4 regions of the Vreelandella sp. L-15 genome follow, and region 3 is predicted to be linked to each of the others. Evidence: predicted binding sites of a transcription regulator. Region 3 holds the regulator's gene; each other region holds the start of a gene.
The links. Region 3 encodes PhoB, which activates phosphate uptake and scavenging genes when phosphate is short. Its sites were predicted from a motif close to TGTCATANNNNTGTCANA; they were not measured.
Positions count from the first base shown of each region.

Region 1: the regulator PhoB is predicted to act here: its motif matches at 1,613-1,630, upstream of AC13CY_RS09435 (PA3496 family putative envelope integrity protein).
Region 2: the regulator PhoB is predicted to act here: its motif matches at 1,996-2,013, upstream of AC13CY_RS02155 (DUF6482 family protein).
Region 4: the regulator PhoB is predicted to act here: its motif matches at 2,429-2,446, upstream of AC13CY_RS06470 (CYTH domain-containing protein).

Region 1 covers NZ_JBSXNN010000064.1:10,336-13,971, forward strand. Annotated here, with positions in the region: gene uvrD (DNA helicase II) at 1-531, opposite strand, end outside; gene hexR (transcriptional regulator HexR) at 623-1,477, opposite strand; gene AC13CY_RS09435 (PA3496 family putative envelope integrity protein) at 1,732-1,950, shown strand; gene AC13CY_RS09440 (sodium-dependent transporter) at 2,000-3,343, opposite strand; gene AC13CY_RS09445 (DUF72 domain-containing protein) at 3,499-3,636, opposite strand, start outside.
Region 2 covers NZ_JBSXNN010000024.1:19,462-23,097, reverse strand. Annotated here, with positions in the region: gene AC13CY_RS02165 (replicative DNA helicase) at 1-1,549, shown strand, start outside; gene AC13CY_RS02160 (hypothetical protein) at 1,632-1,925, shown strand; gene AC13CY_RS02155 (DUF6482 family protein) at 2,065-2,367, shown strand; partial or broken gene AC13CY_RS02150 (DCC1-like thiol-disulfide oxidoreductase family protein) at 2,388-2,564, opposite strand; gene hemH (ferrochelatase) at 2,633-3,636, shown strand, end outside.
Region 3 covers NZ_JBSXNN010000081.1:54,743-58,378, forward strand. Annotated here, with positions in the region: gene AC13CY_RS12345 (NAD(P)/FAD-dependent oxidoreductase) at 1-80, opposite strand, end outside; gene AC13CY_RS12350 (chorismate--pyruvate lyase family protein) at 168-740, shown strand; gene ubiA (4-hydroxybenzoate octaprenyltransferase) at 779-1,669, shown strand; gene phoB (phosphate regulon transcriptional regulator PhoB) at 1,779-2,468, shown strand; gene phoR (phosphate regulon sensor histidine kinase PhoR) at 2,471-3,636, shown strand, end outside.
Region 4 covers NZ_JBSXNN010000050.1:6,562-10,197, reverse strand. Annotated here, with positions in the region: gene AC13CY_RS06480 (L-threonylcarbamoyladenylate synthase) at 1-490, shown strand, start outside; gene AC13CY_RS06475 (ion transporter) at 553-1,455, opposite strand; gene AC13CY_RS06470 (CYTH domain-containing protein) at 1,498-2,397, opposite strand; gene AC13CY_RS06465 (TIGR00153 family protein) at 2,534-3,214, shown strand; gene AC13CY_RS06460 (inorganic phosphate transporter) at 3,224-3,636, shown strand, end outside.

The sequences.
Region 1 (3,636 bases), on a different contig from region 3:
GCGCTCGTAGAGCTCGACCATCTGGGCGAGGTACGCATCGCCATTGACGTTCACTTGATGGGGTCGCAGGCCCTCTTCCTTGCAACCAGAAATGAACCCCTGCACCTGGCGGGGCGGGAAGCGCTCGTCGTCGATCGAGTAATCTTTGAGCAGCCGTTTGATCAGCCGGAGCTGGTCGTCGGAGTCAATGATTTGAAAGTGTTGGGGCAAGCGGGCGTCTTGCCAGTGGGTGCGTAGCAGCCGGTGGGCAATGGAGTGGAACGTACCGACCCACACGTGGCGCATGGAAATACCCAGCAGCGCTTCTAAGCGCGTGCGCATTTCCCGTGCCGCTTTGTTGGTAAACGTGACCGCCAGCAGCGCATAAGGAGACAGCCCCTCGGCCTGCATCAGCCAGGCAATGCGGTGAACCAGCACGCGGGTTTTACCGGAGCCCGCGCCCGCCAATACCAGTAGGTTGCCCTGGGGGGCACTGACGGCCTCTCGCTGGGCGGGGTTGAGCTGATCGAGTATCGCCGTGACGTCGTCCATATAAGCCGCTGCCGGTTCGAAAAATGGGCGGCCAGTTTAGCACAGCCCGCCCACTGGCTGGGTATACAGCGTACGTCGCGTTGGGCTGCGTTTATTGATCGTCTGGGTAACGCAGCGTGGTCAGGCTCTTTTTCACCGCTTTGAGCTGTTCGGCAAGCTTGGGGCCGCGAGTTTTGGCCACGCCAACGGCCAGCACGTCGATCAGCACTAGATGCGCGATGCGCGAGCTGAGCGGCGTGTAAATCTCGGTATCTTCATGCACATCGATGAACAGCGGCAAGCTCACTTCGTGGGCCAGCGGAGACTCGCTGGGGCATAGGCCAATCACCGTAGCCCCCGCTTCGCGGGCCAGGCGAACGCTGGCCACCAGCGCCCGGGTTCGGCCTGTCTGCGAGATGGCGACCACCACGTCGCCCTCCTGCAGGGTCACCGCCGACATGTTCTGCATGTGCGGGTCGGCGTAGGCAGAGGTCGAGATCTGCAGGCGGAAAAACTTGTGCTGGGCATCGAAGGCCACCGCGCCGGAGGCGCCAAAGCCGTAGAACTCGACGCGATTGGCCATGGCCAGTGCATTGACGGCCTTGCCCAGCGCTTCGTTATCGAGCCGGTCGCGTACCGACAGCAGCGTGCCGACGGTGGAGTCAAAAATGCTGTGGGAGAACTCCGCCACTGAGTCGCTATCGTTCATGGAGAACTGGGCGAACTGACTACCACTGGCCAGCATCTGGGCTAGCTGAAGCTTGAAGTCCTGGAAACCGTTGCAGCCAAGGGCGCGGCAGAAGCGCACCACGGTGGGTTCGCTCACCTTTGCCTCGGTGGCAAGATCCACGATCCGCATATGAATCACTTCATCGGGGTTGCGCAGCACGAACCGCGCGACCTTTTGTTCGGAGCGACGGAAATGCTCCATGCGGCGTCTCATTTCATCGAACAGGGCGCGGCTCACGTTCAGCTCCTTAAATTCTTGATCGTGCTTATGCAGCCTAGGTGGCCACAGTATGCCTGAGTGACGCGAAGAGGGCAGCGGGAATCACCCGTAATGGCTGCCGTTTAAAGGGCGTTAACCCATTTCTTCAAGATTCGTCATCATTTTGTCAAGTAGGTTATAGTAAGAAGTGACGTGCCGCACTGCATCATTTAAAAATCAGTCGTCACGGATGCAGGTGGACGTAGGCAACTTCACCTGGAGGAGCGTCGATCATGAGAAACGTCGAACGAATGACCTCGGTAAAAAGCGAATTGCTCGACATATTCATGAGTATGGAGGTCGATGAGCATGCCCAACGTCGGCGCAGCGCCGCCCAGCGTAGCCTAAGGGCACGCAGAGGGATTGAGCTGCATCGGGAGTTTCAGAAACTATCGCGGGATATCGCTCCCATGCCGGACGATGACGAACCGCAAGAGAGCGAACTGCACTAACAACCGCGTGCGAAGAGACTGCCCCGCCGATTAGCGGGGCGGTGACGGCTTAGATCAAGCCGGCCACGAACACGGCGATGACACCTGCGGGCGCGACGAAGCGTGCGAGTATGTTCCATACGCCCACACCAGCGGCTGACAACCCAAGCTCAGTCTCGACACTCTTGCGCTCTAAACACCAAGCGGCGAATAGGATCGCTCCCAGGCCGGTCAGCGGCAGGAGAATCTTGCTGGTAAAGGTGTCGAGCAGGTCGAAGATATTCAAGCCAAAGAACAGCACCTCCGCCCATACGTTGAACGAGAGCAGGGCGGCAACGCCTAGCGCCCACACTGCAATACCGCTCGCAAACGTCGCTACCAAACGCGACATCGAGGTACGCTCTTCCAAGGTTTCCACCACCGGCTCCAGCAGCGAGATGGCAGAGGTCAGCGCTGCAAACGTAAGCAGCAGGAAGAACATCAGGCCGAGAATCGTACCGCCCGTCATGTTGCCGAACGCCAGCGGTAGCGTCACGAAGATCAGGCCGGGGCCTTCGCCTGCGCTCAAGCCGTTGGCAAACACGATCGGGAAGATCGCCAAGCCGGCCAGCAGGGCAATGGCGGTATCCAGTATGATCACGGTGCGCGCGGTGCTGATCAGGTTGACGTCTTCGCCCAGGTAAGAGCCGTAGGCCATCATGATGCCCATGCCCAGCGAGAGGGTGAAGAACGCTTGGCCCATGGCTGCTAGTACCACGCCGCCATTTAGCGCAGACCAGTCTGGGCTGAACATGAAGCTCAGGGTTTCACCGAAGTAGCCGCTGGTCATGCCGTAGCCGACCAGGATCAGCATCAGTACCACCAGCGCAGGCATCATGGTGCGCGCTGCGCTTTCCAGGCCTTTGGTGACGCCGCGGGCCACGATGCCGATCACCAGCACCATGAAGGCGGTGTGCCATAGCAGCAGTGTCGTCGGGCTGCCCAGCATGCCGCTGAACAGCGCACCAATGCTGTCCGCATCTTGGCCGTTGAAGGTGCCAATCACCGAGCTCAGCGTATAGTTCAACGACCAGCCGCCGATCACGCTATAAAACGACAAGATCAAGAAGGCGGCGAGAACACCGCTCACCCCGATCGTTGCCCAAGCGCGCGTCTTGCCGTGGCTAGCGGCCAAATCGGACATGGTGTTGATGGGATTTTTCTGGCCGCGACGGCCAATCATCCACTCGGCGACCAGAATGGGCAGGCCGACCAGTGCTACACAGGCCAAATAGACCAGAACGAAGGCGGCACCACCGCTGTCGCCCACCATGTACGAGAAACGCCAGATATTGCCCAGGCCAACGGCGGAGCCCGCCGCGGCCAGCACAAAGCCCATGCGAGATGACCACTGTGCATGCGCAAGTTTTGCCATAAATCACCTATGTGAAGTTCGATTGTAATGAGTCGTTGTCGGCGCACTGCACCGATTTTCGGAAATAGAAAGATTGCCAGCGTGCTTTTCCGAAAGAACGCGCAATTTATCCGATCATAGGGGGGCTTGCCAGTCAGCTCGTCTAAAAAGAGGCCTTAGAATAGCTGGCTCTGCTTTTCGTCAGCAAAAGGCTCGAGGGCCGGTAGTGAAATGCGCCGTTGGAGGGCGTGGTACAGGTGTCGAGCCATCTCTGGCGACGCTCGGTTATCGGCTGTATGCACAAATAAGAAAGG
Region 2 (3,636 bases), on a different contig from region 3:
CTGCCCGGTCGTGGCGCTTTCGCAGCTGAACCGCTCGCTAGAGCAGCGCCCCAACAAGCGCCCCGTGATGTCGGATTTGCGCGAATGTGTCACGGGAGACACGTTGGTCATGCTGGCTAATGGAGAGCGACAGCCCATTCGCGAGCTGGTGGGGAAAACGCCTAGCGTTGTCTCGTTAGGGGAGAACGGTAGGCTCCATCGCTCCGCCACGGATCTAGTGTGGTCAGTGGGTGTCAAACCCATATTTGAAGTCTCCCTCGCTAGTGGGCGGCGTATTCGTGCCACTGCTAAGCATCGCTTAAAAGCACTGTGGGATTGGAAAACCGTGGCCGAGCTGAAGGTGGGTGACCGTATTGCGTTAGCAAGGCAACTCCCCGAGCCAGAGAACCCGGTGGTATGGGAGGAGCACGCGCTTATCCTGCTAGCCCATTTGTTGGGCGACGGCAGCTATGTCAAAGGCCAACCGCTACGTTACACCACGGCCAGCGAGGCGAATAGTGAGGCTGTCCAGTGCGCCGCTGAGCAATTTGGTTCAACCGTTACCCGCCATGCCGGGCGTGGTAACTGGCATCAGCTCGTCATTGCTGGTAATGGCAATCGATGGCATGCACAAGGGGTAGGGCGTTGGTTGAAATCATTGGGGATTTTTGGGCAGCGCTCTGCTGAAAAATATATTCCTAGCGATGTTTTCAAGCTCTCCAATCAGCAGCTGGCGCTATTTATGCGTCATCTGTGGGCAACCGACGGCAGCATTACGACGGATAAAAATGGCCGAACCCGGCTCTACTTCGCAACGGTTAGCCGTCGCCTTATAGATGATGTTAGCGCCCTGCTGCTGCGCTTCGGTATTGTGGCCAGAATTCGTCACGTTCTATCGGGTGAAGGTGGCGGATGGTATACCGCAGATGTATCGGGAAGCGAGCAACAGCAGCGCTTCGCCCGGCTGATTGGTACATTTGGTCATCAGCAGCCAGCGCTGGAGCGAATTAAAGCGTCAACGATGACGGCCAACACCAATATCGATACTTTGCCGCAGGAGGTATTTGATCACGTTAAACAAGCCATGGCGGCGAAAGGGATAAGCCAGCGGCAAATGGCGGCGATGCGGGGTACGGCCTATGGAGGCGCATCGCACTTTAGCTTCGCACCTTCACGTGCCACGCTCAGCAGTTACGCTGACGTGCTCGGTGATGCTGCTTTATCGCAAATAGCCTCCAGCGAGCTATTTTGGGATCAGGTCGTCGAGATACGTTCCTGTGGGGAAGAAGAGGTGTTTGACTTAACCGTACCGGGGGATGCGTGCTGGTTAGCCGACGGTATCGTGAGCCATAACTCGGGAGCGATCGAGCAGGATGCTGACGTCATTGCCTTCGTTTACCGGGATGAGGTGTATAACCCGGATAACCCTGACAACCAGGGGATTGCGGAGCTGATCATCGGTAAGCAGCGTAACGGGCCGATTGGTACGGTGCACATGGCCTTTATTGGTAAATACACGCGCTTTGAGGACCTGGCTCCCGATAGCTACGGCGAAGCGTTTGGCGATTAACTTGAGCGACATGGGGGAGAACGTATAATGCGCACCCTCATGAGCAGTTCGCCTCGAGCAGATAGAGAGACAGGAGTAACAAATGGCAGGTGGTTTTAGGCGCGGTAACCGCAAACGTCTTCCTAAGCTGGAAGGCCGCGGTGAACTCCAGTCGCTAGAGCGCGAGGGGCCTTTTAAAGAGTGGCTGGGCATGCCCGACCTTTATCGCTACTTTCTGGTAGTGGAGGGAGAGAAGTACAGCTACCAAACGGAAGATGCTGAGCTTCCCGTCGCGGTCGGCGACAAAGTAGTGTTTCGGTACAAAGAGACCAAAGGCGGTAATTGGATTGACCGCAACTCGCTGGGTAAGGCGATTGACCCGTCCGAGTATCAGTAAATCGACCATAAGTTGACGAATTGGTCAGGAACTCTTTTCTGTTATTGCCCTCTTAGGCAGTTAGTGCCACGGTAATATTATTGTCATGGGGCCGCGTCATGCTGTGCTCCATGACGATGACCAATAACAGGAGGGAACCATGGAACTGAAAGAGCTAAAACAGTTCGTCGCAAGCCACGACAACTTTGAGATTCGGGTGATTACCCATTCGGGAAGCCGCTTCTACCAAGTAGAGCTAGAAGATGTAGAAGGCGAACGCCATATACTGATGCAACGTAATAAGCCGATGCTGTTCCGTTCATTAGATGACGTTTATCTGGAGCTAAAACGTGCAGGCATCCATCGCGCTTACCTGGTGCAACATGTGCCGCAGGATGAAGTGATTGGTCACGACGCCCATTACAGCTCGCCGCTGACCTCGCGTATGCCGCTAGTTTTTTAATCACTGGTTAACGGTTTAACCTAACGCTTTTCCCACCACAGCCCCAGCCGGATACGGCGTCGGGCAAAAAAACGGTAGCCTGCATCCATCATGCTTCGCAGGCCCGGTAAGCAAGAAAGTCTTACCAGCCGCCGGTAGCCCAACACCGCATACAGGGCCCGGCTGGCGTCCATGCCGATAAACCATCTCCCCTGATTATGCCGCGACTTTGCCGAAAAGTGTTAAGATTTTGCCCATTATGTACTGCACCTAAGGAGTGAGCGAGATGGCCGATAGCGTTGTAAAGGATCAACCCGGTGAGGGGCGTTTAACTCATGCGCCCAGCAGTCACCCTGCGGTTCCCCGCGCCAAGGTGGGCGTAGTTCTGGCCAACCTGGGAACACCCGATGCCACCGACTACTGGTCCATGCGCCGCTATCTCAGCGAGTTCTTATCCGATAAACGGGTTGTGGATTACGCCAGTTGGAAATGGCAGCCGCTGCTGCAGCTGATCATTCTCACCAAGAGGCCTTTTTCATCTGGCCATGCGTATAAAAGTATTTGGAATAATGAGAAGAATGAAAGCCCGCTGCTAACCATCACGCGTTCCCAAACGGAAAAAATGACCGAGCGCTTAAAGGCGTTGTATGGCGATGATGTAGAAGTTGATTTCTGCATGCGCTACGGCACCCCCTCCACCGATAGCGTGCTAAAGCGTATGAAAGAGAAGGGCTGCGAGCGCATTGTGTTCTTCCCGCTTTACCCGCAATACGGCTCGCCCACCACCGCGACGGCGAATGATCAGGCGTTTCGCACGCTGATGAAGATGAAGTGGCAGCCCTATATTCGCACCGTGCCCGCTTATTTTGAGCATCCTGCCTATATCCAGGCGCTGGCGAATTCGGTACAGGAAGCTTATGACGGGTTTGAGAGCCGCCCGACCAAGTTAGTTGCCAGCTATCACGGGGTGCCTGAGCGTTATTTAATGGAAGGCGACCCCTACCACTGCCAATGCCAGAAAACCACACGGCTGCTGCGTGAGAAGCTGGGCTTAAGCAAGGAGGAGGTGGATACCGCCTTTCAGTCGCAGTTTGGCCCCGAGAAGTGGGTTGGCCCGCAAACAGTGGAGCACGTTGCCGAGCTGGCCAAGCAGGGGCATAAGCATATTGCGATTCTTTCGCCAGCATTCTCTTCTGATTGTGTGGAAACCCTTGAGGAGATCAAAGAGGAGATCCATGACAGCTTTATGGAAGCGGGTGGCGAAACCTTTAGCTATATCCCCTGTTTGAA
Region 3 (3,636 bases):
CCTGCCATGCCGGTGCCCACAATCACCAGCGCGGCGTGGTGGTGAGGTGTTCTGGAAGATGTCGTGTGTGAGTCGGGCATACCGTCACCAAACGTCGGTGGAACAAAAGCCTGTAAAGCCACCATGTTACACTAGCCCGCTCTGAATTGACCGCCTTGGAGGCCTAGGTGACCGCCCCTGTGTTATCCACTCCTGCGTTTTCGCTCTTCCCTCAGTGGCTGCCCGTGGCAGCCGCTCAGCCAGCCATGAGTGCGCCTTGGTGGCAGTGGGTAGCGTCCACGGATTCCTTAACCGCGCGCCTCATGGCAGCAGGCGAGCCGGGAACATTTCGGGTGCGCTTGCTGCGCCAAACCATTGGCCTGCCCCAGCGCGATGAAGCCTTGGCCCTAGGCATCGCGCCTCGCCGTTACGCGTGGCTGCGCGAGGTGGCGCTGTGTGTTGATGAAACGCCGTGGGTGGTAGCGCGTTCGGTGGCCCCGCTTCACCAGCTACAGGGAAAAGGTTTGGGGAAGTTGGGCGAGCGCTCGTTAGGCAGCTGGCTATTTCAGCAGCCCGACTTGGTACGCGGGCCGCTTGAAGCCACGGTGACGCCGCCACGTTTTACCCACCAGCAGCCGGGGCTATCGGCCAATAGCTTATGGGGGCGGCGCTCTGTCTTTGAACATGGTGGGCTTTCGTTACTGGTTCAGGAGTATTTTTTATCTACCATGGCGGATGCGCTGGGCCTTCCGTCGCGCTAGGCTAACGCAGCAGCTTTTTTGACGAGGTAAGCATGAGCATGGACCGTTCTCTGTTGCGCCCGACCGGGTGGGCCCGTTTGGCAGATTTCTTACAGTTAATGCGCTTGGACCGACCCATTGGCACTTGGCTGCTGATGTGGCCAACGCTGTGGGCGCTGTGGGTCGCGTCAGAGGGCGTGCCAGGCCGCGATGTACTGCTGATTTTTATTGCCGGGGTATATGTGATGCGCGCCGCAGGCTGCGTGGTGAACGACTACGCCGACCGCCACTTCGATGGCCATGTAAAGCGTACCAAGCAGCGGCCACTGGCCACCGGTCGGATCAGCGAAACCGAAGCGCAGCTGCTATTTGTGGCGCTGGTGGCCGCCGCCTTTATTTTAGTGCTGCTGACCAACTGGTTTACCGTGCTGCTCTCGCTTGGGGGTGTGCTGCTGGCATTTATTTATCCGTTTATGAAACGCTACACACACTTTCCCCAGGTGGTGCTCGGGGCGGCTTTCTCCTGGGCGATCCCAATGGCGTTTGGCGCGGTACTGGGGCATGTGCCGCTGGAAGGCTGGCTGCTATTTAGCGCTAACCTGCTGTGGACGGTGGCTTACGATACCCAATACGCCATGGTGGATCGTGACGATGATCTGAAAATCGGCATTAAATCCACCGCGGTGCTGTTTGGCAGCGCCGACCGTTTCATCATTGGCCTGCTGCAGCTTGCTACGCTGGCGTTGCTTACCTGGGTGGGGTTGCGGGTTGGGTTAGGCGGTTTTTTCTGGCTGGGCTTGGTAGGCATGGCAGCGACGTTTGCTCATCAGCAGCGGTTAATTTTTCACTGTGACCGCGACCGCTGCTTCCAGGCGTTTCTGAATAACCACTGGTCAGGGCTCTTGGTATTTGCCGGAATTGTTCTGAGCTGGTGGCCTGCAGCTGGCTAATTATGCTGGGTGTCATAGAATTGTCATTAAGTCATGGTGTCATCGTCACAGACATGTCATTGAACTGTTTTGTATAAACGAGTTTTCATAGAACACCGTGAGGCCCTGGATGACCGCCAAGACCGTACTGATTGTCGATGACGAGGCACCCATTCGCGAGATGATCGCTGTGGCGCTGGAAATGGCTGACTATCGCGTGCTTGAAGCGGACAACGCCCAGGATGCCCATGCGATGGTCGTTGACCACCAGCCCGACCTGCTGCTGCTGGACTGGATGATGCCGGGCACCAGCGGCATCGAGCTGGCCCGTCGTCTCAAGCGCGAAGAGGCCACCGCTGAGCTGCCAATTATTATGCTGACCGCCAAAGGCGAAGAGGATAATAAAATTCAGGGCCTGGAGGCGGGGGCGGATGACTACATCACCAAGCCGTTTTCCCCCCGCGAGTTGGTGGCTCGTCTTAAAGCCGTGCTGCGCCGGGCGACCCCGCGCGGTGTGGAAGACCCCATCGAAATCAATGGATTGCTACTGGACCCAGTGAGCCATCGCGTCAGCGCCCATGGCAAAGCGCTGGAGATGGGCCCTACCGAGTACCGCTTACTGCAATTCTTTATGACTCACCAAGAGCGCGCCTATACCCGTAGCCAGCTACTTGATCAGGTGTGGGGCGGCAATGTGTATGTAGAAGAGCGCACGGTGGATGTGCATATTCGCCGGTTGCGCAAAGCGCTAGGTGAAGCGCATCAGAATCTGATTCAAACAGTGCGGGGCACTGGGTATCGTTTCTCTGCTCGGGTGTAATCGTGCGTCTGTGGAGCCGTGAACTGTGGCGAATTATCTGGCTGGCTTTCCTAGGGATGTGCCTGGGATGGCTGCTAGGTTACCCCGGTTTCGGGTTAGCCGCGGGTCTAACGCTCTGTTTGGTGTATCAACTCCGCCAGCTTAGGGCGCTGTTCAAGTGGCTAACGCTCAACCCGCACGATGAGCCTCCTGCGGCAACTGGCATGTGGGGCGAGCTATTCGATCGCCTTTACCGTTACCAAAAAAGCCAGCGCATTACCCAAAGCCGGCTGCGAGCAACCCTCGCGCGTATTCAAGAATCCTCGGAAGCGATGCGTGATAGCGTCGTGATGCTGGATCGCCACGGTGATTTAGAGTGGTGGAACAGTGCCGCCACCGACATGCTAGGCCTGCAAACCGCCCATGACCGCGGTCAGCACATTACTAATCTGCTGCGCGACCCGCGTTTCATCAGCTACTTTAATGCCCGTGAGTACAGCGAGCCGCTCACGCTCACCTCGCCCATTGATGAGCGTCGCATTCTGCAGTATCAAATCACGCTCTATGGTGATGACGAGCGCTTGGTTATGGCGCGGGATATTACCCGCTTGCATCGCCTAGAGCAGATGCGCCGCGACTTCGTCGCTAACGTTTCCCATGAGCTGCGCACCCCACTCACCGTTCTTTCCGGCTATCTGGAAACCTATGGCGATCTTAAAGAGATGCTGCCACCGCGCCTGAGTAAAGGCATTGGTCAGATGGAAGAGCAGACCAAGCGTATGCAGAGCTTGGTGAATGATCTACTGCTTTTGTCACGCCTGGAGATTGACCGAGGCGGCGAAGATCATCAGCCGCTTGAGGTTGGGTCGATGCTTGAGAGCATTCGCCGGGATGCGCTGGCGCTCTCGAACCAGCAGCATAGCGTTCAGGTGGCGTTGGAGTGCGAGGCGCGCCTGGTGGGCAGCGAGCAAGAACTACGCAGCGCCATCTCAAACCTAGCATTCAACGCAGTGCGCTATACGCCGGAGGGAAGTCAAATCACGCTCCGCTGGGTGGCTCTGTCCAATGGCAGTGCCTGCATTGAAGTGGACGACGACGGTGAAGGGATCGATCCGGTGCATATTCCGCGTCTCACCGAACGCTTCTACCGCGTTGATAAGGGCCGCAGTACCGCCACTGGCGGTACTGG
Region 4 (3,636 bases), on a different contig from region 3:
CGAAAAAAAGGCCATCGAGAAGATCAAATGGCTGCGCTCGCTGGATGACAAGCATAACTTTACTCTAGTGTGCTCGGATCTTTCCGAAATAGGCACTTACGCTAAAGTGGATAACGCCGTGTTCAGGCTGCTGAAAGCCCACACGCCCGGCCCCTACACCTACATTCTGGATGCCACTACCGAAGTGCCGCGCTTGCTGCTGCACCCTAAGCGCCGCTCAATTGGTGTGCGGGTGCCCGATCACCGCATCACCCACGCGCTGCTAGAGGCGCTGGGTGAGCCGCTAATGAGCGTGACGCTGATTCCGGTTGGCGAGGCGCTGCCGATGAGCGACCCCGAGGAGATTCGCGAGCGCTTTGGTGCCCATCTGGATTTGATTATTGATGGCGGTGCCTGCCACCTTGACCCAACGAGCGTGATTGATCTTCGTGAACTGCCGCCCAAAGTCGTGCGGGAAGGGCGTGGCGATATAACGCCGTTTCAAGAGTAGCGGTCACTGAGCACTATTAAAACGGGGGCGCTTAGCGTCTCCGTTTTCGTATCGGCGAGGTGCTATTTATCCTCGCTTGGCGTCTCATCGTCGCTGCTCTCTTTGTGCGCTTTTTTGCGCGGCTCCTCGCTGTTCTCATCCAGCCAAGTGCCGCAGCGCAGGCAGTAGCGGGCACGCTTTTCGTGGCGGTCGTGGCCGCAGCCAGGGCAGGCTTCTTCTGAGTAGCGGTCTTCACGAATCGAGCGGATCACTTGGGCAGAAAACACCCCGGTGGGCACGGCAATAATCGAGTAGCCAATCAGCATCAGAATCACCGTGATGGCTTTGCCCAGCGAAGTGGCGGGCACAATATCCCCATACCCGACGGTGGTGATGCTCACGATGGCCCAATATATCGACATCGGTATGCTGGTAAAGCCCGACTCAGGGGACTCAATGGTGTACATCAGCGCGGCAAACAGTGTGACCACCATGAGAATGCTACTGAAAAATAGCAAAATCTGGCGCAGGCTACGTTTAAGCGCATCCAGCAGTAGCCTGCCTTCCCCCACAAACTCCATCAGTCGCAAAATGCGGAAGATGCGCAACACCCGCAAAATCCGCACCATCACCAGCGCGTGCGCGCCAGGCATCAGCAGCACTAGCCAAGTGGGGATAATTGCAATCACATCCACCACGCCGTAAAAGCTTTTTAAATACACCGTGGGGCGTTCAAGGCAGTAGAGCCGTACCAGCAGTTCCAGGCTAAACAGCAGTGTAAAGGCCCATTCGATGTAGAAGAAAATATGCCCGTAACGCTCGGCATAGATCTCAACGCTACCGAGCAAAATCACCGCAACGCTGAGCAGAATGGCGACGATTAGCGCAATATCAAACGCCTTCGCCCCCGGCGTATCGGATTCAAAAATAATATGGAACAGCCGGGCGCGGAGTCCTTCGGCGCCGGGAGTAAGGGGAAAGCTCATCGCGTCATCCTGAGGTGGGCTTAATGAGTGGTTGAAACGTGTTTAGCGTAGCGCGGTTTCATAAGCGAAGCGACGAGCCAAATTTAACGCAGCCGCGCCGTAGGCGGTGGTGGGCATGCCTGCGCTATCTAATGCCTTAGGCAGCATCTCAGCATCTGCCCGTGCGGCGCTATCCAGCTGCGGGTGCTGGGCAAGCGTTGCCAATGCCTGCTGCGCGGCGATTAAGTGCGTCGCGTCACCGCTATCGTGATAGGCGTCGAGTGCGACTGTCGCGCGGTGTAGCCACTCGGCCGGGTGCTGGGCATCAGGCAGCGGCCACTGCTGGCGGCCCAGCGCATTGCCCCGCGATGCCTTACTGCTGTCGGAGGGACGCAGTGGTACTTGGCTGGCCAGCTCGGCCGCCAGCGACCATAGCGCCTCAGGGTCGCCTGCTTTTAACTCTAGCTCCACTTCGCAAATCGGCGCGCGAGCCTTGCCACAAACGATCTCGCCCTCATCCAGCACCAGCTCAATCTTGCTGCCTTGCCAGGCAAGCTGCCAACTGCGGCGGGTGAAGTCTGTGCTTAGCGTCGAGCGCAGTGCCGCAATTTTGTCTGCTAACGCGTTTTGAAAGGGCGGCAGGGCGGCCAGGGCGGATTGATCTAAGCTGGGGTCAGGAACTTGCCACTCCCACTCCTGTCGGCTGGAGAGCCCGCCACCCCCTTGGCCGGCGGTTTTTACCGTCTGCAATACTTGGCTATCCAGCTGGCGCAGGCGCACCGCTATTCGTGCGGCGGCTAAATCTCCCGCCGGGGTATCGAAGTAGGTGTTGGCCAGCTGCTGCTGAACGGGGGGAGTGCTGGCGAGCACCGGATGGTGTAACAGCGCGTCGATCTGGGTGGGTGGCAGTGCCAGTTTTAGCTCTACCTCGGTCGGTGCTGGCATACTGGTTGAGTTTTTCATGACAATCGCCACCTCACTATTATGACATTTTGGTTAATTTTTGATGACATTATGAACTTTTCATGACGGCGGCGGACGCACTCTTTATACTGGCGCCCGCCATTTCCAGGCTCCCCGAAAACAGGCTAAAGGCTATATGGTAACCTCCAACCCTTTTTCCGCGATGTTTGGCCGCTCGCCATTCCAGCCGTTGCTGGCCCACATCGTCAAGGCCAATGAATGTGCCGACCAACTGCTGCCGTTCTTCGAGGCAACACTTGTCGGTGATTGGGACACGGCGGCTGAGCTGCGCGAGAACGTCACGCGCTTAGAGCACGACGCCGACACCCTGAAAACAGAACTGCGGCTGAACCTGCCTAACACCATGTTCCTGCCGGTATCGCGTTCTGACCTGCTCGATTTGATCAGTGTTCAGGACAAGATTGCCAATAAAGTGCGCGACATTACCGGCATTATGCTGGGCCGTAAAATGCGCGTACCCAATGAGCTGGCCGAACCGATGCGCGACTACATGCGCACCAGTGTGGCCTGTGTGGCCCAAGCTCGCCAAGCGCTTGAAGAATTGAAAGACCTGCTGGAATCCGGTTTTGGTCGCAATGTTTCCGATGTCATGCAAAACATGATCCGCGAACTGCACACCCTTGAGCACCAGGCCGATAGCCAGCAGGTGGCGATTCGTCGTCAGCTGTTTGAGCTTGAGAGCCAGCTACCGCCGGTGGATGTGATCTTCCTCTACAAGATCATTGAATGGGTGGGCGAAGTCTCTGATCGCGCTGAACGCGTAGGTAGCCGCCTGCAGATTTTGACCGCACGCTAAGGGATACTCATGCAGATTATTGCCCAGCACGGTGACATTTTTATCATTCTGGCCTGTGTATTTGGCTTCTTTATGGCGTGGGGCGTCGGCGCAAACGACGTCGCTAACGCCATGGGAACCTCGGTGGGGTCGAAAGCGATTACCATCAAACAGGCGATCCTTATTGCCGTTGTCTTTGAGTTTTTAGGCGCATGGCTGGCCGGTGGCGAAGTCACCAACACCATTCGTAAAGGCATCATCGATCCTGAATTGTTGCAGGAAGACCCACAGCTGCTGGTGTACGGCATGTTAGCGGCGCTGCTGGCAGCGGGAACCTGGCTGCTGGTGGCCTCCATGAAAGGCTGGCCCGTTTCCACCACGCACTCCATTGTGGGCGCGATTGTGGGCTTCGCGGTGGCAGGCCTGGGGGCTTCTACCGTGGA